One region of the Megasphaera sp. SC8-1 genome, then DNA from elsewhere that is predicted to be linked to it. Evidence: riboswitches for the same ligand, from Rfam matches in the RefSeq annotation. Region 1 holds a riboswitch; each other region holds the start of a gene.
What was found. Region 1 has a riboswitch for ZMP and ZTP ahead of NOS26_RS04020 (OFA family MFS transporter). Riboswitches for the same ligand answer to the same signal wherever they lie in the genome.
Positions count from the first base shown of each region.

Region 2: linked by a shared signal. The riboswitch ahead of NOS26_RS09835 (formate--tetrahydrofolate ligase) and the one ahead of NOS26_RS04020 (OFA family MFS transporter) in region 1 are both predicted to bind ZMP and ZTP.
Region 3: linked by a shared signal. The riboswitch ahead of NOS26_RS05975 (phosphoribosylaminoimidazolecarboxamide formyltransferase) and the one ahead of NOS26_RS04020 (OFA family MFS transporter) in region 1 are both predicted to bind ZMP and ZTP.
Region 4: linked by a shared signal. The riboswitch ahead of NOS26_RS06820 (phosphoribosylaminoimidazolecarboxamide formyltransferase) and the one ahead of NOS26_RS04020 (OFA family MFS transporter) in region 1 are both predicted to bind ZMP and ZTP.

Region 1 is NZ_JANFQH010000011.1:82,847-86,571, reverse strand. Features, by position in the region: gene NOS26_RS04025 (DeoR/GlpR family DNA-binding transcription regulator) at 1-85, opposite strand, end outside; gene NOS26_RS04020 (OFA family MFS transporter) at 602-1,840, opposite strand; ZMP/ZTP riboswitch at 1,914-1,998, opposite strand; gene NOS26_RS04015 (D-alanyl-D-alanine carboxypeptidase family protein) at 2,049-3,194, opposite strand; gene rsmG (16S rRNA (guanine(527)-N(7))-methyltransferase RsmG) at 3,212-3,725, opposite strand, start outside.
Region 2 is NZ_JANFQH010000031.1:161,734-165,458, forward strand. Features, by position in the region: gene NOS26_RS09830 (phosphoglucomutase) at 1-1,325, shown strand, start outside; ZMP/ZTP riboswitch at 1,378-1,455, shown strand; gene NOS26_RS09835 (formate--tetrahydrofolate ligase) at 1,503-3,182, shown strand; gene NOS26_RS09840 (cyclodeaminase/cyclohydrolase family protein) at 3,184-3,725, shown strand, end outside.
Region 3 is NZ_JANFQH010000020.1:43,851-47,575, reverse strand. Features, by position in the region: gene NOS26_RS05980 (molybdopterin-dependent oxidoreductase) at 1-704, opposite strand, end outside; gene NOS26_RS05975 (phosphoribosylaminoimidazolecarboxamide formyltransferase) at 962-2,137, opposite strand; ZMP/ZTP riboswitch at 2,192-2,269, opposite strand; gene rlmH (23S rRNA (pseudouridine(1915)-N(3))-methyltransferase RlmH) at 2,353-2,832, opposite strand; gene NOS26_RS05965 (S1C family serine protease) at 2,832-3,725, opposite strand, start outside.
Region 4 is NZ_JANFQH010000023.1:60,899-64,623, forward strand. Features, by position in the region: gene NOS26_RS06805 (MBL fold metallo-hydrolase) at 1-710, shown strand, start outside; gene NOS26_RS06810 (S1C family serine protease) at 707-1,840, shown strand; gene rlmH (23S rRNA (pseudouridine(1915)-N(3))-methyltransferase RlmH) at 1,840-2,319, shown strand; ZMP/ZTP riboswitch at 2,403-2,480, shown strand; gene NOS26_RS06820 (phosphoribosylaminoimidazolecarboxamide formyltransferase) at 2,535-3,710, shown strand.

The DNA of each region.
Region 1 (3,725 bases):
GAAAACTTACTAAGTCCTGGACCGAAACGGCACCGCTCGTATTGACAAGACGCATGATTTTTTCATGTCTTTCTTCTGTCAACATCGTATCACTTCCCTTTTATCCTCCTTTGGCCTCATTATACCGTTATATTCAATCAATTTCAATCAAATCCAATCATTATAATCAAAAAGCAATCATTTTCATTCATCTATGCGCCCAGCTCATTAAGTGATTTTATTCACATTTGTAGTAGGGCCGTCCCAAAGGGCGGCCCGTTGTGGGAATCCCGCGAAATGCTGTTCGTCGATATCATTATTCGCCGGCCGCAAAGCCATGCCTCATGGACCAGTTGGGTATATCTTCCATTGTTCACAACGGGACGCCTTAACAGGACGTCCCCTACGCACAAGGCCACAGGCCGTGAATGATTTACCGCTTTCAGCGATGGCGTTCATCGTTCGTCGAAAAAAAGCTGCCGCATAAGCGACAGCTTTTTTCATTGTAGGGGCGACCACGTGGGGCGCCCGCTTCAGGATATGTGAATTTTCCAATCATTTTTCTAGGAGAATCCCCCAATTCCCGAACGGGTCGCCCACGTGGCACCCCTACGATGAACGATTATCCCCGCGCTTCTGCGACCCTGGCGATGCCGTGGCGGGTGCGGTATTTCAGGAAAATCATCAAGGCCAGGGCAGCGACGAAGGCGCCGACGAAGAAGTACAGCGTCACGGCGTAGCTATTGGTATTTTCTTTGATAAGTGACAGGACCAGGGGACCGGCGACGCCGGCAGCCCCCCAGGCCGTGAGGATACGGCCGTGGATGGCGCTGAGGTATTTCGTGCCGAAGAGGTCGCTGAGATAGGCCGGCATGCACGAGAAGCCGCCGCCATAGCAGGAGATGATGAGCAGGACCAGGACCTGGAAGCTAAAGGCGCTGGTAACGCGGGCCAGCTGCCAGAAAGCCAGGATTTCGATAAGGAAGAAGAGGACGTATGTAGCCGAGCGGCCGAGGTAGTCGGATACGGTCGCCCAGGCAATGCGGCCGGCACCGTTCATGAGGCCGATGAGGCCGACCATGGAAGCCGCTGCCAACGGCGACATGCCGACGACGTCCTGGGCCATCGGCGAGGCGACGGACAGCAGGGCGATGCCGCAGGTGATGTTGGTGAAGAAGAGCCACCAGATGGCGTAGAACTGCCAGGTCTTCATGGCCTGGCGGACGGTAAACTGCGGCTGGGCGTCGGCATATTCGACAGTTCCTTCTTTTTCGGCCTTGGCCGGGACGTCACCGGCAGCAGGCGATGCCAGGTAGAGCGACGAAGCCGTCATGATGACCATATAGACGCAGCCGAGGATGATGAAATTGGCGACCAGGCCGAAATGCTGGACCAAGAGCTGCATAGCCGGGCCGGCAATGAGGCTGGCAAAGCCGAAGCCCATGATGGCCAGACCCGTAGCGAAGCCCCGGTTTTCCGGGAACCATTTGACCAGAGTCGATACGGGCGTGATATAGCCCGTTCCCAGGCCGATGCCGCCGATGACGCCGTAAAAGGCGTAGAGCATGGGCAGGCTGTGGGCGTAGAGAGCTGCTGCCGTACCGAACATGGCCGTGACGAAGCAGGTCATCGATAAGAGGCCCGATTTACGGGGCCCGATTTTCTGGACAAAACTGCCCAAAAAGCCGGCCGACAAACCGAGGAACAAGATGGCCAGGGAAAAGGTCCACGTCGTTTCCTTGAGGGTAAATCCCATGGATTCCATAATGGGCTTGGTGAGGACGCTCCAGGCATAGACACTGCCGATACAGAGGTGGAGCCCCATGGCAGACAGGGCGATGAGCCAGCGATTTCGTTTCATTAGACAACACTCCTTGTGAGGAGCCAGGCTGGCGAAAAAAAATACCGGCCGCCTGGCTCAAGAATATGTAGCATACTCTTGCCCAGACGGTCGGCATGAAAGGGTCCGTACAGTTCACGTGGTGACTCCACTTGATTCCGTCAGTCCTGTACGGATCTGCTGATGCGTTTATTATACGAATATGGACAGAGATTGTCAATATCCTTTTTTAGGCGGCCGGCGAAAAGGGAACGTAAGGCTGGCTGGAAACAGCCGGCTTACTTGTCTTAGCCGTATCCGCTTTGGCAGCGGTCTTCACCGTCGTCTTAGCTGCCGTTTTAGCCACTGTCGCAGCCGTTGTCTTTACGGCCGTATCTGCTTTAGCAGGTGCTTTGGCCGCAGCCGTAGAAGCTGCCGCCGTGGCTGCTTCTTTCTTCTGCTGGGAAGCTAATTCAGCAGCCTGGGCCTGTTTTTCCTTGATATCCGACAAGGTCTGGCCTGCCGGTGCCTGGCGCAGGATATAGACGTTTTCTGCCGGTTCGACCGGTTTCAGTACGGAGAAGCCATAGCTCATGAGTTTCTGGGCATCGCCGAAGCGGTCGTCCGAATTCATGATAGAGGCGATGACGGTCCGGCCGTCCTGCGTAGCCGATGCGACCAGACAGGGACCGCCGGCATTGGTCGTACCGGTCTTGATGCCGTTGGCACCGGGGAAGCCGCTGGTCAGGAAATAGTTCGTCGTCGTGCAGTGCTTGGAGCCGCCGTTGATATAGGGCATGTCGTATTCACTGTGGCTGACCATATCGCGAAATTCCGGCAGTTTCATGCCGTAAGCGGCCATCGTCGCCATATCGCGGGCTGTCGAATAGTGGTCGCTGTCCGGCAGGCCATGGGGATTGGCGAAATGAGTATTCGTACAGCCCAGGGCGGCTGCTTTTTCGTTCATCTTGGCGACGAAATCGGCCTGACTCGGCGTAACCGTTTCGGCGACGGCAATGGTGGCATCACAGCCGGATACAGTCATCATACCGGTCATGGCATTGCGCAGGGTGATCTGGTCGCCCGGGTCGATACCCAGGACGGACGCATCGCTTTCGATATCGTAGACATCTTTCGTAATGTTGATAGGCTGATCCAATTTACCCTGTGCCTTGCCCAGTTCGACGCCGAGGATGCAGGTCATGATTTTCGTCGTGCTGCCCGGATAGGCCCGGTCATCGGCATTTTTCGCATAGAGCGTGTCGCCTGTATCGGCATCCATGACATAGGCAGCATGAGCACTGATTTCAGGCGGCTGCGGTGTATCGGCAAAGACAGCAGCCGATACGGTCAGGCAGGCCGCAGCGGCCAGACAGAGGATTTTTTTCAAAGACATAGCGTACACTTCTTTCTCTATAAGGGATTTTTCGCAGCCATCTTTGGCTTGCGGGGATATTTATTGGGGCTTTCCTTTACTTTTTCGATATAGAGGACAGCGCGGACATCGTCCAGGCCCGGCAGGCGGACCGGCCGGACTTCGGCGACTTTGCCGCCCAGGATCTGCAGGGCTTTTTCGCCTTCCGCCAGTTCTTCTTCATACTGGGCCCCTTTGAGGGAAACGAAATAGCCGCCGGTCCGGACGTAAGGCAGGGCCCATTCGGCCAGGATGTTCAGGCGGGCCACGGCCCGGCTGGTGACGATATCGAAGGCACTGCGGTATTCCGGTTTATGGGCCATTTCTTCAGCCCGGCCGTGGAGGAACGAAGCGGTCAGTCCCAAATCACAGACGACCTTTTCCAGGAAAGTCAGCCGCTTCTGCAGGGAATCGAAGAAGGTCACCTTCAGATCCGGCCGGTAAATGAGCAGGGGCAGGCCGGGAAAACCGGCACCGGTCCCCAGATCGAGGACGCTGGCGCCATCTTTGAAA
Region 2 (3,725 bases), on a different contig from region 1:
TCGGCCACGATTCCCGTGTATCGGCAGCTATGATGAAAGAAGCCGTCTTCGGCGGCCTCCTCGGTCAAGGCGTCCACGTCACGGACTGCGGCCTGGCTTCGACACCGGCTATGTTCATGTCCATCATTTTTGAAGATACTCACATGGATGGCTCCATCATGATTACGGCCAGCCATTTGCCGTATAACCGCAACGGATTGAAATTCTTTACCGTCGACGGCGGTCTGGAAAAGAGCGAGGTCACGGAAGTCCTGAGCCTGGCTTCCCAGTCGTCGGCAATGGCTGTCTCGTCGGCTGCCATTGCCTCGCTGGACCTGATCGACCTCTATTCGCTGCATCTGCGCCGCAAGATCTGCGCCGGCCTCTGTGCCGGGATGTACGACCGTCCTTTGGAAGGGATGCACATCGTCGTCGATGCCGGCAACGGCAGCGGCGGATTCTTTGCCACCAAGGTCCTTTCTGAACTCGGCGCCGATACGACGGGCAGCCAGTTCCTCGAACCGGATGGCATGTTCCCGAACCATATCCCTAACCCGGAAAATGCCGACGCCATGGCGTCGATCCGCCAGGCCGTCCTCGACAACAAAGCCGACCTGGGCCTCATCTTCGACACCGACGTCGACCGCATGAGCGCCGTCCTGCCCGATGGGAAAGAAATCAACCGCAATGCCCTCATCGCTATGATGGCCGCTATCCTGGCGCCCGATTATCCTGGCAGCACCATCGTCACCGACTCGGTCACGTCGGATGAACTGACGACGTTCCTCCAGGATGAACTCCACTTGGTCCATCACCGCTACATGCGGGGCTATAAAAATGTCATCGACGAATGTATCCGCCTCAACGAGGCCGGCACGGTCTCGCCGCTGGCTATCGAAACGTCGGGCCACGGTGCGCTGAGCGAAAACTACTACCTCGACGACGGTGCCTACCTGGCGGTCAAACTGCTCATCGCTGCGGCGAAAGCCAAGAAAGAAGGCAACCAGCTCGGCGACCTCATCGCCAAACTGGGCCATCCGGCAGAAGGCGTCGAATTTCGCCTGAAAATCACTGGCACTGATGGTGTCCAGGCCTATGGGGCTGACGTGCTCAAACAGTTCGAAGACCGGGCCGCTGCAGCCGGCATTTCCATCGCCAAGCCGTCCTATGAAGGCGTGCGCCTCGTATTCCCCAACGGCTGGGCCCTGTTGCGCATGTCCCTCCACGACCCGAACATGCCGCTGAATATCGAAAGCAGGGAAAAAGGCGGCTGCCAGCAGATCGCCAGCCAGGTGAAAGGCCTGCTTACGGGCTTTGAACACCTCGATACCAGCGTAATCCAGTAAGACGTAACGAAAAGAACCCTTGACCCAAGGGTTCTTTTTTTGTATAATAAGGCCATAATCATGTGACTGACGGAAGTGGAGTTACCACGGGGAGCATGATTTCTTGAAGCCGACCGTCTGGGCAAACTTCCAGCGGAGCGGCCTTTTTTTATGCAGAGAACAGGAGTGACAACTACTATGGCAAAGGTATTGAGCGATATCGAAATTGCACAGCAGACGAAATTGGAACCGATTACGGCCATTGCAAACCAAGTCGGCCTCACCGATGATGACTTGGAACTCTACGGAAAATATAAAGCAAAGATTTCTTTTGACGCCATCAAACGCCTCTCGAAGAACGAAGATGGGAAACTGGTCCTGGTCACGGCCATTACGCCGACGCCGGCCGGTGAAGGCAAGACCTTGACGACCATCGGCCTGGCCCAGGCCCTGAACTACATGGGTCATAAAGCCGTCGTCGCCCTGCGCGAACCGTCCCTGGGACCGGTCTTCGGCATCAAAGGCGGTGCTGCCGGCGGTGGTTACTCCCAGGTCCTGCCGATGGAAGACATCAACCTGCATTTTACCGGCGACATGCATGCCATTACGGCTGCCAACAACCTCTTGGCCGCAGCCATCGATAATCACGTCCACCAGGGCAATGCCCTGCGCATCGACGTGCGCCGCGTCATCTGGAAGCGCGTCATGGACATGAACGACCGGGCCCTGCGCAACATCGTCGTCGGCATGGGCGGCAAAGTCTGCGGTTTCCCGCGGGAAGACCACTTCATGATTACTGTCGCATCGGAAATCATGGCAGCCCTCTGCCTGGCCAGCGACCTCATGGACCTCAAGAAACGCATGGGCGACATCACCGTAGCCTATGACCTGGACGGCAATCTGGTCACGGCCCGCCAGCTCGGCGTCGAAGGGGCTATGGCTATCCTCATGAAGGATGCCATCAAACCGAACCTGGTCCAGACCATCGAACACACACCGGCCCTGGTCCACGGCGGTCCTTTCGCCAACATCGCCCACGGCTGCAACTCCGTCGTCGCCACCAAGCTGGCCATGAAGATGGGGGACATCGCTGTTACGGAAGCCGGTTTCGGTGCCGACTTGGGGGCCGAAAAGTTCATGGACATCAAGTGCCGTTTCGCCGGCATCAAACCGGATGCTGTCGTCATCGTCGCTACGGTCCGCGCCTTGAAGATGCACGGCGGCGTCGACAAGAAGAACTTGCAGGAAGAAAATGTCGAAGCCTTGAAGAAGGGCTTTGCCAACCTGGCAAAACATATCGAAAATATGCGCCTCTTCGACGTCCCTGTCGTCGTAGGCATCAATAAATTCATCAGCGACACCGATGAAGAAATCGCAACGCTCCGTAAACTCTGCGAAGACTATGGTGTCGAAGTCGCCCTCAACAACTGCTGGGCCGAAGGCGGCAAAGGCGGCGTCGAAATGGGCGAAAAAGTCCTGAAACTGCTGCAACAGCCCAAGACGCCGTACAAACCGCTGTACGACGTCAACGATTCCATTCCCAAGAAGATGGAAACTATCGTCAAGAAAGTCTACGGCGGCGACGGCGTCATCTTCGAAGGCAACGCCCAGAAACAGATCAAAGAATTGGAAGCTTTTGGCCTCGACAAAATGCCGATTTGTGTGGCCAAGACGCAGTACTCCCTGTCCGATAACCCGGCGCTCCTCGGTGCGCCCAAGGGCTTCAAGGTCACGGTCAAGGACGTCCGCGTCTGCACCGGTGCCGGCTTCATCGTCTGCCAGACGAGCAACATCATGACCATGCCGGGGCTGCCGAAAGTACCGGCTGCCAACCGCATGGACATCGACGAAAACGGCGTCATTACGGGATTGTTCTAAGATGGATTTTACACAATTCCAATCCATGCCCCTGGACGGGCTCCTGGAAGTCACGGCTTCTAAGGAACCCGTTCCCGGTGGCGGCGGCATCGCCGCCATGACGGCGGCATCGGCAGCCGCTCTCGTAGAAATGGTCGCCAACCTGACCATCGGCAAGAAAGGTTATGGCGAAATCGAGAAACTCATGGTTTCCATTCGCGACAAGGCCCATGGCCTGCGCCAGCGGTACCTCGACGGCATCGCCGAAGACGCCGCCGCTTTTGACAGCGTCATCCGCGCTGTCCGCCTGCCCAAGGACACACCGGACCGGGCGGCCACGGTCCAGCAGGCCTTCAAGGATGCGGCCATATCGCCGTTTGAATTGGGGAAGGACATCTTTGTCCTCCTCCAGCTGGCAGAACAAGTCGTCCGCTACGGTAACGCCTGGGTCATCACCGATGGCGTCATCGCCACCATGAATGCCAGGGCCGCCATGCGCTCGGCTTTCTACAGCGTCCGCATCAATTTGAAATCCATCAAAGACGAAACCTTCGTGAAGCAGAT
Region 3 (3,725 bases), on a different contig from region 1:
AGTCCATCGCGGTCGAGGACATGCATCATGCCCAGGACCAGGGCTCCATCGGTCCCCGGGCGGACGGCGACGAAATGGTCGGCTAAATCAGCCGTCTTATGGCGGTACGTATCAATACACCAGACGACGGCCCCTTTGCGCCGGGCCGTTTCGACATCGTGGCGGAAATGGATATTCGTCGCCACCATGTGGAGACTCCAGAGGAAGATGCAGTCGCTGTCCTGAGCTTCCTGCGGTGCCGTCGGCATGGTGCTGCCCATGACATCCTTGAATCCCTGCCCTTTGGCCGGAGCGCAGATGGTCCGGTCCAGTTCCGAAGCGCCCAGACGGTAAAACAGTCCGTGCAGAACATCATGCTGGACAATGCCCATGGTGCCGGCATAGGAATAAGGCAGGATGGCTTCGGCACCACAATCGGCAATAATCGCCTTCCACCTTTCAGCAATCTCCGCCAGGGCTTGGTCCCAGGAAATAGGTGCAAACTGGCCGCTTCCCTTGGGCCCGGTCCGCTTCAAAGGCATCGTCAGACGGCGCGGCGAATGGACGGTCCGTTCATAATGGGCCATCTTCGGGCACAACGTCCCGCGCGTAAAAGGATGGGCCCCATCGCCGGCGACGGACACGACGCGGCCGTCGTCGACAGAAACGACAAGCCCGCAGGCATCGGGGCAGTCATAAGGGCAGACAGATGTATAGGTTTTCATGATATCACCTCTTGTTTCGTGGTTCGTGGCTCGTAGTTCGTGGCTCGTAGGGGCCGTCCCAAAGGGCGGCCCTCCTGGAATTGGTGGAAAAAGGAGCCGTCGCATCGCGACAGCTCCTTTTAAGCAGTTAGCAGTTAGGGGTTAGCAGTTAGCAAATGATTTTAAATTTAAAAGCCATTACATCAAACTTCAAACATCAAACCCCAAACATTGAATATAAAAGAAAACGACCTTTCCCGACAGAAAGGGGGATATGCTTAATGATGGAACAGGCGCAGGCCGGTCATGGCCATGGCGATGTTGTATTTATCGCACGTTTCGATGACATTGTCATCGCGGATGGAGCCGCCGGCCTGGGCGATGTAGTCGACACCGCTGCGATGAGCCCGTTCGATGTTGTCACCAAAGGGGAAGAAAGCATCACTGCCCAAGGCGACGCCGTGGAGCTGGGCAATCCAGGCTTTCTTTTCTTCCCGTGTGAGCGGTTCCGGTTTTTCCGTGAACAGATCCTGCCAGATGCCGTCGGCCAGGACATCTTCGTAATCATCGGAGATGTAGACGTCGATAGCGTTGTCGCGGTTCGGGCGGCGGACATCGTCGCGGAAAGGCAGATTCAGGACTTTCGGATTCTGGCGGAGCCACCAGATATCGGCTTTGTTACCAGCCAGGCGCGTGCAGTGGACGCGGGACTGCTGACCGGCGCCGACGCCGATGGTCATGCCGTCTTTGACGTAGCAGACCGAGTTGGACTGAGTGTATTTCAGGGTGATGAGGGCGATCATCAAATCGCGCTGGGCATCGGCGGGGATATCCTTGTTTTTCGTCGGGATATTCTTAAAGAGGTCCGTCGTGATCTTGGCTTCGTTGCGTTCTTGTTCAAAAGTGACGCCGTAGACTTCCTTCGATTCGATTAAGCGCGGCTTGTAGTCCGGGTTAATCTGGAGGACGCAGTAGTTCCCCTTCTTCTTGGTCTTCAAAATGGCCAGGGCTTCGTCGCTGTAGCCCGGAGCGATGACGCCGTCCGAAACTTCCCGTTTGAGGAGCGTTGCCGTTTCAACGTCGCAGACGTCGGACAAGGCGACGAAATCACCATAAGAGCTCATGCGGTCGGCACCGCGGGCACAAGCATAAGCCGAAGCCAGGGGTGACAATTTCAAATCGTCGACCCAGTATATTTTTTTCAGGGTATCACTCATTTCCGTGGCGACGGCGGCCCCAGCCGGGCTGACGTGCTTGAAGGAAGCCGCAGCCGGAAGGCCCGTTGCTTCTTTCAATTCTTTGACCAGCTGATAGCTGTTGAAGGCGTCGAGCAAATTAATATAACCGGGGCGGCCGTTGAGGACCGTAAAGGGCAGGTCGCTGCCGTCTTTCATATAAACCCGGGCCGACGACTGATTGGGGTTGCAGCCGTATTTTAATTGCAGTTCTTTCATGGTGATTCCTCCTGAATAGTTAAGCAAAAATAAAAAAATACCGACACTTCTGGAACGTTTCGCCCAGACGGTCGGCTCGTATGAATCATGCTCCCCGTGGTAACTCCACTTCCGTCAGTCACATGTTTCAGATTTATTATACCGTCCGCAGCCGGGAGATGTCAAGAAAAAGCCCCTCCCTGGATAGGCATAACTTCCACGGGAGGGGCTTTGTTTTATAAGTGATACGGCTCGTGCCGGTCGATCTTGATGGCCCGGTAGATTTGTTCCAATAAGAGGAGGCGTATCATCTGATGGGTCAAGGTAATACGGCCAAAGGAAATGCAGTTGTCGGCTTTGCGGCGGACGAGGTCGCTCAGGCCGAAGGGGCCGCCGATGATGAAGGAGATTTCACTGCAGCCGTACAGGGCCAGTTTGGCAAAGGACGCTGCCAGATCTTCAGAGGATACGAGTTTCCCCTGTACATCCAGGGCGAAGAGGTGCGAGCCCTGGCGGACGTGGCGCAGCATCTTCTCCCCTTCTTTGTCGAGGACCTGGGCCTTCTGGGCCGGCGACGGATTCTCAGGCATCTTCTCTTCAGGAAGGACGGTCACTTCGACCTGGCCATACGGGCGCAGGCGCTTCAAAAACTCGTCGATGCCGGCGGTGAGGTATTTCTCTTTGATCTTGCCGATGGTAATGACGTGATACTTCATCAGTTGGTCCCATCCCCCTGGTCTGACGAATCATTCTGCGGACTTTCCTGGAGGACGACGGTGACTTCGTGGTCCGAACCGTTGCGCGTATAATCCAGGCTGACAGAATCGCCGACATTGTGCTTGTCCATGACGCTCTGGAGGGCGCTGAAGTCTTTGACATCGGTGCCATCGAGTTTCAAGATGACGTCGCCGTGTCTGAGTCCTGCCTGATCCAGAGGTCCGCCGGCAGCGACTTTATAGACGTAAATGCCAGGTACATTCAATCTCATGCCGAAGCGGGCAGCCATCTGCTGGTCCAGGCCGTATAAGCCGAGGTACGGGCGGACGACCTTGCCGTTCTGGATGAGGTCCTGCAGGATCGGGCGGGCTGCGTTGATAGGAATGGCGAAGCCCAGGCCTTCGACACCTTCTTTAGAAATCTTGGCGCTGTTGATGCCGATGACCTTGCCGTCAGCATCGACGAGAGCGCCGCCGGAATTGCCCGGATTGATGGCAGCGTCAGTCTGGATGAGCTTCATGCTCTGCCCTTCGGCACCGATAGTCCGGTTCAAAGAGCTGATGACGCCGACCGTGACGGTCCCCTGAAATTCCAGGCCCAGCGGGTTGCCGATGGCAATGGCCGGTTCGCCGACCTGCAGGGAATCGCTGTCGCCAAATTCAGCGACGGGCAGGTTGTCCATCTTGATCTTGACGACGGCTAAGTCCGTCTTTTCATCGCGGCCGACGACGGTCCCTTCCGTACTCTGGCCATCGGCCAGGGAGACGATGACCGTCTTGGCCGTACCGACGACGTGGTTATTGGTTACGATATAGCCGGCCTTGTCGAAGATGACGCCGGAACCGACGCCTTCACCGACCAGGACTTTCCGGTTGAACATATCGCGGTTATA
Region 4 (3,725 bases), on a different contig from region 1:
CCGGCATCAGCTGTCGCCGTATCGAACAGGGATTGAAGCGCTATGACTGCACCTTGAGCGACCTCGACGCGGTCTTCATCACCCATGAACATTCGGACCACGTCAACGGCTTGGCGACGCTTCTCAAGCGGACGGCCATGCCCGTCTATACGACGGCCGAGACCTGGCAGGCCATGGGCCGGAAAGTAGAAGGCTTCCAGGACCGTTTCGTCCGGCTGACGCGGCGCGTAGGACTGAAAGACATCCAGGTCATCCCCTTTGCCATCTCCCACGATGCGGCCCGGCCCGTCGGTTATACTATCTGCCACGGCGATTCGAAGATTACCTTGGCGACGGACTTAGGCTGTGTCAGCCCCGACGTCGCAGCCGCTGCGGCTTATGCGGATATCCTCATCTTAGAAGCCAATCACGATGAGCAGATGGTCCGCAACGGTCCGTATCCGTATCCGCTCCAGCAGCGCATCCTTGGCCGCTGGGGGCATCTGTCCAACAAGACGGCAGCCGCTTTTCTGGCCGGTCTGCCGACGAAAGGCGTCATGCGGGTCCTCCTGGCCCACCGCAGCGAAAAGAACAATACGCCGTCCCTGGCGCTGCACACGATGCGTACAGTCTTATCCCAGGCCGGCCGGGTCATCGGCCAGGATATCTTATTACGGCTGGCCTGCCAGAAGGGCAGTGTCCGCTTCCAGGAAGGGAGTCATGAACTATGATGCAACGCAAACATATCATCACGGCAGCTGCTGCCGTCGTCCTCATCGCTGTCGGCGTCTTCGGCGGCTTCAAGATCCACGATGCCTTTTTTACGCCGAGCGGCACTTATAACGGAACCGTGAACCAGCTCCAGGAACCGTCGAAATCGGATTCCATCTCGGATGCCCGAAATACGGCTGTCGTCCAGGCTGCCAAGAAGGTCAGCCCGGCCGTCGTCGGCATTACGACTAAAGTCTATAACCGCGATATGTTCAACCGGAAAGTCCTGGTCGGTGAAGGCGTCGGTTCCGGCGTCATCTTCGACAAGGCCGGCTATATCGTAACCAATAACCACGTCGTCGGTACGGCCAAGACGGTCATCGTCTCCCTGGCCGATGGCCAGAGTACGGAAGGGACCGTCGTCGGCCGCGATGAAAAGACGGACTTAGCCGTCGTCAAGATCAAGATGGACAACCTGCCCGTCGCTGAATTTGGCGACAGCGATTCCCTGCAGGTCGGCGAACCGGCCATTGCCATCGGCAACCCGCTGGGCCTGGAATTTCAGGGGACCGTCACGGTCGGCGTCATCAGCTCTTTGAACCGGACTATCGGTGCCGAAGGGCAGAGCATGAAGCTCATCCAGACTGACGCTGCCATCAATCCGGGCAATTCCGGCGGCGCTCTCGTCGATGCTGACGGCAAGGTCATCGGCATCAACAGCGCCAAGATTTCTAAAGAAGGTGTCGAAGGCCTGGGCTTCGCCATTCCTATCAACGCAGCCCGCCCGATCCTGCAGGACCTCATCCAGAACGGCAAGGTCGTCCGCCCGTACCTCGGCTTATACGGCCTGGACCAGCAGATGGCTGCCCGCTTCGGCATGAGATTGAATGTACCTGGCATTTACGTCTATAAAGTCGCTGCCGGCGGACCTCTGGATCAGGCAGGACTCAGACACGGCGACGTCATCTTGAAACTCGATGGCACCGATGTCAAAGACTTCAGCGCCCTCCAGAGCGTCATGGACAAGCACAATGTCGGCGATTCTGTCAGCCTGGATTATACGCGCAACGGTTCGGACCACGAAGTCACCGTCGTCCTCCAGGAAAGTCCGCAGAATGATTCGTCAGACCAGGGGGATGGGACCAACTGATGAAGTATCACGTCATTACCATCGGCAAGATCAAAGAGAAATACCTCACCGCCGGCATCGACGAGTTTTTGAAGCGCCTGCGCCCGTATGGCCAGGTCGAAGTGACCGTCCTTCCTGAAGAGAAGATGCCTGAGAATCCGTCGCCGGCCCAGAAGGCCCAGGTCCTCGACAAAGAAGGGGAGAAGATGCTGCGCCACGTCCGCCAGGGCTCGCACCTCTTCGCCCTGGATGTACAGGGGAAACTCGTATCCTCTGAAGATCTGGCAGCGTCCTTTGCCAAACTGGCCCTGTACGGCTGCAGTGAAATCTCCTTCATCATCGGCGGCCCCTTCGGCCTGAGCGACCTCGTCCGCCGCAAAGCCGACAACTGCATTTCCTTTGGCCGTATTACCTTGACCCATCAGATGATACGCCTCCTCTTATTGGAACAAATCTACCGGGCCATCAAGATCGACCGGCACGAGCCGTATCACTTATAAAACAAAGCCCCTCCCGTGGAAGTTATGCCTATCCAGGGAGGGGCTTTTTCTTGACATCTCCCGGCTGCGGACGGTATAATAAATCTGAAACATGTGACTGACGGAAGTGGAGTTACCACGGGGAGCATGATTCATACGAGCCGACCGTCTGGGCGAAACGTTCCAGAAGTGTCGGTATTTTTTTATTTTTGCTTAACTATTCAGGAGGAATCACCATGAAAGAACTGCAATTAAAATACGGCTGCAACCCCAATCAGTCGTCGGCCCGGGTTTATATGAAAGACGGCAGCGACCTGCCCTTTACGGTCCTCAACGGCCGCCCCGGTTATATTAATTTGCTCGACGCCTTCAACAGCTATCAGCTGGTCAAAGAATTGAAAGAAGCAACGGGCCTTCCGGCTGCGGCTTCCTTCAAGCACGTCAGCCCGGCTGGGGCCGCCGTCGCCACGGAAATGAGTGATACCCTGAAAAAAATATACTGGGTCGACGATTTGAAATTGTCACCCCTGGCTTCGGCTTATGCTTGTGCCCGCGGTGCCGACCGCATGAGCTCTTATGGTGATTTCGTCGCCTTGTCCGACGTCTGCGACGTTGAAACGGCAACGCTCCTCAAACGGGAAGTTTCGGACGGCGTCATCGCTCCGGGCTACAGCGACGAAGCCCTGGCCATTTTGAAGACCAAGAAGAAGGGGAACTACTGCGTCCTCCAGATTAACCCGGACTACAAGCCGCGCTTAATCGAATCGAAGGAAGTCTACGGCGTCACTTTTGAACAAGAACGCAACGAAGCCAAGATCACGACGGACCTCTTTAAGAATATCCCGACGAAAAACAAGGATATCCCCGCCGATGCCCAGCGCGATTTGATGATCGCCCTCATCACCCTGAAATACACTCAGTCCAACTCGGTCTGCTACGTCAAAGACGGCATGACCATCGGCGTCGGCGCCGGTCAGCAGTCCCGCGTCCACTGCACGCGCCTGGCTGGTAACAAAGCCGATATCTGGTGGCTCCGCCAGAATCCGAAAGTCCTGAATCTGCCTTTCCGCGACGATGTCCGCCGCCCGAACCGCGACAACGCTATCGACGTCTACATCTCCGATGATTACGAAGATGTCCTGGCCGACGGCATCTGGCAGGATCTGTTCACGGAAAAACCGGAACCGCTCACACGGGAAGAAAAGAAAGCCTGGATTGCCCAGCTCCACGGCGTCGCCTTGGGCAGTGATGCTTTCTTCCCCTTTGGTGACAACATCGAACGGGCTCATCGCAGCGGTGTCGACTACATCGCCCAGGCCGGCGGCTCCATCCGCGATGACAATGTCATCGAAACGTGCGATAAATACAACATCGCCATGGCCATGACCGGCCTGCGCCTGTTCCATCATTAAGCATATCCCCCTTTC